2 regions of the Priestia megaterium genome follow, and region 1 is predicted to be linked to the other one. Evidence: predicted binding sites of a transcription regulator. Region 1 holds the regulator's gene; the other holds the start of a gene.

What was found. Region 1 encodes LexA, which represses DNA repair genes until DNA is damaged. Its sites were predicted from a motif close to CGAACATATGTTCG; they were not measured.
Region 2: CEQ83_RS08935 (Y-family DNA polymerase) is a predicted target of LexA. The motif match lies at 1,633-1,646, and genes of this name have one in related genera.

Annotation. Positions count from the first base shown of each region.
Region 1 covers NZ_CP023317.1:3,851,072-3,854,507, reverse strand. The annotation lists gene CEQ83_RS19765 (hypothetical protein) at 9-209, shown strand; gene CEQ83_RS19760 (magnesium transporter CorA family protein) at 277-1,722, opposite strand; gene lexA (transcriptional repressor LexA) at 1,932-2,549, opposite strand; gene yneA (cell division suppressor protein YneA) at 2,696-3,025, shown strand; gene CEQ83_RS19745 (YneB family resolvase-like protein) at 3,079-3,436, shown strand, end outside.
Region 2 covers NZ_CP023317.1:1,769,223-1,772,658, reverse strand. The annotation lists gene CEQ83_RS08940 (YolD-like family protein) at 1-308, opposite strand, end outside; gene CEQ83_RS08935 (Y-family DNA polymerase) at 323-1,588, opposite strand; gene CEQ83_RS08930 (hypothetical protein) at 1,848-2,537, shown strand; gene CEQ83_RS08925 (hypothetical protein) at 2,567-2,812, shown strand; gene CEQ83_RS08920 (DUF4181 domain-containing protein) at 3,166-3,436, shown strand, end outside.

The DNA of each region.
Region 1 (3,436 bases):
GGTTTCATTTGTTTAGTTCTTTCCAGCAGTTGATTGGAGGGCAAGACGAAGACTCCTGCGGGAAAAGCGGAAGGGGTGAGACCCCGCAGGAGCGCAAGCGACGAGGAGGCTCACCGGCCGCCCGCGGAAAGCGAAGTCTTGCACGGAAATCAACTGCGATGTCACAAGCAATCCCTGCTAGCTTATTTATTTCATTTGTTTCCCTTTAGACTTGCTTGGTTTAGTTATGTCTCAATCTCTTCTTTTTTATAATGTATTTTCTGATGCGAACAGCTTTTATGTTTTAAATCGATCTTTTAATAAATTCCATAGGGAACTCACTCCGAGACTAATGCTGATCAGAATTCCTGATAAAGCTACTATTAAAGCGATATATTCAAAGATAGAAAACTGCTTCATACTATCCCAATTGATGTTTCCCTTTAGCTTGCTAATAACTAAATTCATTCCGTAAATACCGGAAAGAACGGTATAAATCGTTAAAATTAATAATAAGTAATTGTGACGCTTGGCCGCGATTTTCTCTTGATTTTGATACAAAGTACCAAGGGTTTCTTTGACTTCTTGATAAAGAGAATTGATGTGGAAGATTTTTTTAAAGAGCTCAGAAAACTCTTGACCTTCCGTGCGAGAGCTAATTTCTAAAAATAAATATTTACCTGAAAATACAGTAATAGAGCGAATTAGTCGCTCGATGCCCTCTGAATTTTTATGAAACGTGAGCTGAGAATACTCATAGGATAGTTTTAGCAACACGATTTTATAGAAAAAATGCAAAAATAAATTATAGTAATGTTGGCCAAATAGATGATTCATCAAAAGCTGATCCGTTTTAGAGTCTGTCGATTTAGAAATACACGAAAACACATGGTCTGTTATAACGTAATAGGTTTCAGGAGCCCATCTGGAATACACGTGTTTGGTATTATACGTTTTAATATACTCATGGTTGTGTGCAGAGATAAACGGTTTCCCGTCAGGCGTATAGCTATTTAGCTGCCCAGTACGAAATAAAGTTGTGGAGTTAATCTCTTGCTCTTGATTTACCGTTACATAACTTAATACAAACATCCGTTCATCGATAAAATAAGGAAGACTCCCGACGTGCTGTTCACGCGTCGCTTCTTTTTTGATGTGTTCGTTCAAAAATGGCGCGAGCTGTGAAAAAATATAATCCTGTACTTTGCTATAGCGATGATGTTCATAGGTAATGGTGGATCCATGCTCTTCAGCAAGCTTCGGTTCTAATACACGAAAATGATTCATGAATTCTAAAATGTCATCATAGGTGTAATGATTATGACTCATCTCAGTGCGAATGGTCATGACGCCAATTTCAAAAGGACATAAAAAAACATCCACAGACAGCACGTTGCTAGACACGGTGGTGGAGGAAGTTTGTAGCGTAACGGTATGGTCTATTTTTTTTGAAAATCGAAGCAAGCCTTCTTTTTCGCACGAATCAGGAAATAGAATACATTCAATGTAAGGAAGAAAATATTGATCCAAGCTATCATGAGATACGTAATACTGTTCTCCGTAGTATTCTTTTTCTACATGTTTGTTTTGAATGGAAAAAAACTCAAACATATTTGCTTCTAGTGCATGAACAAGCTGCTCTTTATTTTTTCGATCAAAGGAAAAAGGAAAAAGAAACATGTTCATTGCTTTGGTAGGCATAATAGTTTGAAATGGTTCTGTTTTCCTTGGTGTATTGGTCATAAACTACATCCTTCTTATAGTCGGTTGTATTTTTTTTGAGAGTCGAAAAAATGCAGACAGAAAGTAAAAGGTAAAACAGGCTTTATAAAAACCGCTCTACCTGCCTGTAATGATTCGACGTATCATTTATAATATGCCAATTTTTTTAGAAAACAAACGTAAAAAACCAACTAACATCATGATTAGTTGGTTTTACATACAGTGTGTGATTAGTGAATCGTGCGATATACACCAGTGACTTTTCCTAAAATCGTTACGTGGCGAAGAATAATAGGCGCCATCGTTGAATTTTCAGGCTGTAAACGAACGAAATTTTCTTCTTTAAAGAAACGTTTTACCGTTGCTTCGTTGTCCTCGGTCATAGCGACCACAATATCTCCGTTATTAGCAGTTTGCTGCTGACGTACGATTACCATATCGCCATCTAGAATACCTGCTTCAATCATACTTTCTCCCATAATTTCAAGCATAAATACATGATCATCTGGAGAAACGAATTTATCTGGAAGAGGGAAATATTCTTCCACATTTTCAACGGCTGTTATAGGAAGACCCGCTGTTACTTTACCGATAACAGGAACATTAATGACATTGCTTTTAGGGATGTTTACTTCGTCTAGTTGAAGAACTTCGATTGCTCTTGGTTTTGTTGGATCTCTGCGAATTAACCCTTTACTTTCTAAACGAGCTAAATGCCCGTGTACAGTGGAGCTAGAGGCTAATCCCACCGCTTCCCCAATCTCACGAACAGAAGGCGGATAACCTTTTAATTTTACTTCGTGCTTAATAAAATCTAGTATGTCTTGTTGACGTTTTGATAGCTTCATATTTTTCACCTCGATTTTAGCTATTCTTTAGGTGAATTATACCACGTGATGTGTCAATATACAAACATAAGTTCGAAGAATTCCATTGACAGAAACAAATGTTCTCAATAAAATAAGAACATATATTCTGATAGGGGGATCATAATATGCACCAATTCTTACATTCTATGAAACATTACGCTATTTTTTTTGCAGTTATCGCTGCACTTACATATGTATTGACGCTGGTTTTAGGAGCGGATAAAGTAGATTTAGACAAATATTCAACGGTTACTATTACAAAAGGAGATACGCTTTGGGACTTGTCCAACAAGTATCATAATCACCATCATTTGACCACCAATGAATTTGTCAAATGGGTTGAAGACGTCAATGATCTAAACTCAGACACTGCCCAGTCTTTATCTCCTGGAGATAAATTATATATTCCTGTTTTAAAAAAAGAGTTACATAATCAAGTGGCAATTGAACAGTAGTGTGTAACGGCCGTTCCTGAATATTGTTAGAAGCCGAAAAGGTCGTGATAAAAGTGGACGCCATTATTTATTGCCGTGTAAGTACGGATAAAAAAACCCAAGAAACATCTTTACAGCGCCAGCAAGAAGAATTAAAAAAGCTTGCTGATCTTCACCATCTAAACGTAAAAAAAGTCGTAATGGAAAAAGCAAGCGGATATGACGTAGACAGAGAGGGTATATTGGATGTTCTTCATACAATGAAAGAAGAAAAAATATCTGTGCTGCTCATTCAAGACGAAACGCGATTAGGCAGAGGAAATGCCCGAATTGCGCTTCTTCATGCTTTTCATAAAGAAAATGCTACGATCTATACGATTAGTCATCAAGGTCAGCTTCAGCTTTCAGAATCTGATTCGATGGTGTTAGATA
Region 2 (3,436 bases), 2.1 Mb from region 1:
TCGCTTAACCTCATTTTATTCGCCTGGTTACCCCCCTCATCTATAAAAACAAATAATCCTCCTAGAGAATCAACAAACTGAATAACTCCTGTTTCTGTTATACACTGCCCATGCTTGTAATACGTCAGGTACACTTTTTTATGTGTATGAAGCGCTTCAATCAAAGTGAAATTAATCTGTTCCATTTGATCTTCTGTTAAAAAAGGTTGTGGTATTTCTGCTTGTTTTTTTATAATTTCCTGTAATCCTTTGTATTGCTCTGGCATAGTGGCGAACGGTCGCCATTTTTTCATTCCTCTGTTCTGCATAGCAGCTTCCTCCTTTATGCTTTATGACCTCCTAGAAGGCCGTTTCGATAACGAGCCGTTGAATGATCGAGATAGCTTGAGGCCCGTAGAACGCTATTCTTTCCATAACGAAGACGAATGTCATCGATCGTTTTTGCAAGTGCATAGGCTCTTTCCCGCTGATCAATATCCTCAAATAAGCTCATTTGTTCTTCTTCTTGAATGCGTGTGTTCGACAAGGAAATCCCAATGGAACGAATCGGCATTCCGCTATCATGTGTATGTAAGATGGTTAAACAATACGGAAAGATATCTTGGCTTAAATTCGAAGCTCTCCCCATTTTCTTTTGTCTTGAGAAGCCTCCACCTGTTTGTTTGCTGTAACCAATAGATAAATGAACAGTCTGAGCCACTACTTGATGCATGCGTAAACGAAAACATACATCGTCCAATAGCTCTAACAGCAATAACTCCACTTCTTTTCGGTTTGTATAATCATGGAATAGAATCTGACTTTTTCCAAATGAACGAGAGCTAGGAATGTACACATCAGAAATGCGACTGTAATCAATCCCATTCGCATGTTGATACAACTCTTCACCCAGAATGCCAAATTCTTTTTGTAACATCTCCTTTGAAGAAAGAGCGAGTTCTTTGATGGTGTGAATGCCTAACCGTTGTAAGCGTCTTTCCGTAGCAGACGAGATTCCCCAGAAATCCTTCATCGGATGAATGGACCACAGCTTAAAGGGAATATCCTCATACCGCCAATAAGCAACTCCTGTTGGGCTATTCTTGGCCTCATGATCTAAGCTCACTTTTGCCAGTAAGAGATTGGGACCGATTCCGGCAGTAGCTGTCAGCCTTGTTTTTTGATAAATCTCGTTGATGATTTTATAGGCTAATTCTTCTGGTGTTTTAGCGAATAAATGCAAAGAAGTTGTCGCATCAATAAACAACTCATCAATGCTGTACGCATGAAAGTCTTCAGGAGCCACATACTGTAACACCAAACTAGAAATATAGTTCGAAGCCTTGATATACCTCTCCATAGATGGATTCACGACATGGATATCTTTTCTTTTAGGAATATCGAAAAGACGGCTTCCCGTTTTGATTCCTTCTTTCTTTAGTAAGGGTGTGGCAGCTAACACAACCGATCCAGACCGTTTGATATCTCCTACTACCGCAAGCTTTGTTTTTAGCGGATTCAATCCCCGTATGACAGAAGAAACTGAAGCGAAAAATGCCTTCATATCGATGCATATAATGACTCTGTTTGGTAGCTGGGCATAATCCATTGAAAGAACTCCTTAGATAAAGAACGTTTGTTCTCTATTATATACGAACAAACGTTCTTTATTCAATGGAAATTCTAAATTTTTCCCGATTATTGTTACTGCAATATGATATATCTCTTTTTAATCAACTTACAGAAAGGTCTATATAACTATAAAAATAACAAATTATTATTTTTATGTATATTTTTGTTACATTTTCTGTTTTTGTATAGTATAATTTCTCATTGTTGACAAAATATGAAAAAGGGGAGAAAATCAAGTGGTAAAGAATCGAATTTTAGTTAAAGCCTTTTTATTAATGATTTTAGGTCTATTTTCGTTTAGCAGTATATCTTACGCAGATGAATGGAACGATGATGAATTTCAGAAGTTAGTTTTGGAAGAAAAAATTGAAGTATATGGATTAGATGAACTTAAAAATGCAGGGATTTTAGAGAACGATGCAATCAACAAAGTTACATATACTGCTTTTTTTGAAGATGGAGTTAGTTACGATATCAATTTACAAGTGACTACAAACACAAGTGGGGCTATTACGGCTGTTGTATCTGATGCTTCGACAAGTACTTTTGAAGCTTTAAAAAGAAGAGGTAAACCTAAAAAGGGAAAGAATAACACTGTTCCATATAAATTAAATGGTGGAATGAACAAATCAAGCTTTATCAATGAGCACGCATATGATAGGCATAAGTATAATCCAAAGAAAAAATCTACACCTAATGATACTCAATATGGTCGCAATGTTGATGTCAAAAAATTAAGAGAAGAAACTATGAATAATTACGATAATAAATGGTCACAAACTGATAAAAAAGGAAATACTCAAGTTTTTTACGCTAAACGTTTTGATTCTAATATTAGTACCTCAGATACTTCGACAAGAGATCATAGAGTTATAATAAATAAAAGCAACTCTGCAAAGAGTACGCAATTTCCACTAGCATTCTAATTGTGCTATAGATAAGGGGTAGACAACAAATGATTAACGTAAAAAAAAGCCAAGTTTTTATAGAGCTTGATATAGCTAATTGGGATAATACTGAGTTTGGTAGCACTTTGTATGAAATGTGTGAAACTAACAAAGAATATGAAAATGATTTAGTTGAAGTTCACCAAGTTGTTTTTCTTGGTAAACGAAAAAGCCAAGATCATTATTTAATCATTTTAAATATTACTCAGGATATAAACAATTTAGGTAAACCTGTAGAAAATTTATATAGATAATCTAAGAGGCTGGGCTTTGTCCCGGCCTCTTATTATATTCTAGTTCACATAAGTTTAATTATCGGAACCATACAAAAATATGAGCTCTTGGTATACAAGGGCTCTTTAACTTTCCATCTTTTCTTTACATAGTTATTTCGTCATTACATCATCTTCCTCAGTAACATATATTTTAAATCTTTATAAAACGCAATTTTATAACTTTCAATTGCTACTATGTTTTCATTCACAAGTGAAGCCTCTTCTTACTGTTCAATAAAACCTGCCTTAAATCATATGATTAATTCCACAACAAGTGGATTAATTTAATTAAAATAGAAAAAAATGATATTATTGGATATTAGGAGGTATTTATGTACAAATTTTTGATTTTTATTATAGTAGCGTTTTATATCGCTCGTTATGTCGAAAAATACTTAAGAAAAAAGATGCACTTAGAAACCGATCCAGATATTTATAGAAAAAAAGTAAACAGGTGGCACTCAAGAATAGAAGTTGTACTATACATAATATTTTTATTTTCCCTAAGCTATTATAATCAAGTTCCTATGTGGATTATTTTAGCTGCTTTTTGTATTGTTTATCAGGGATTTAATATATTTATGGAATGGAAATTTGCAAGAG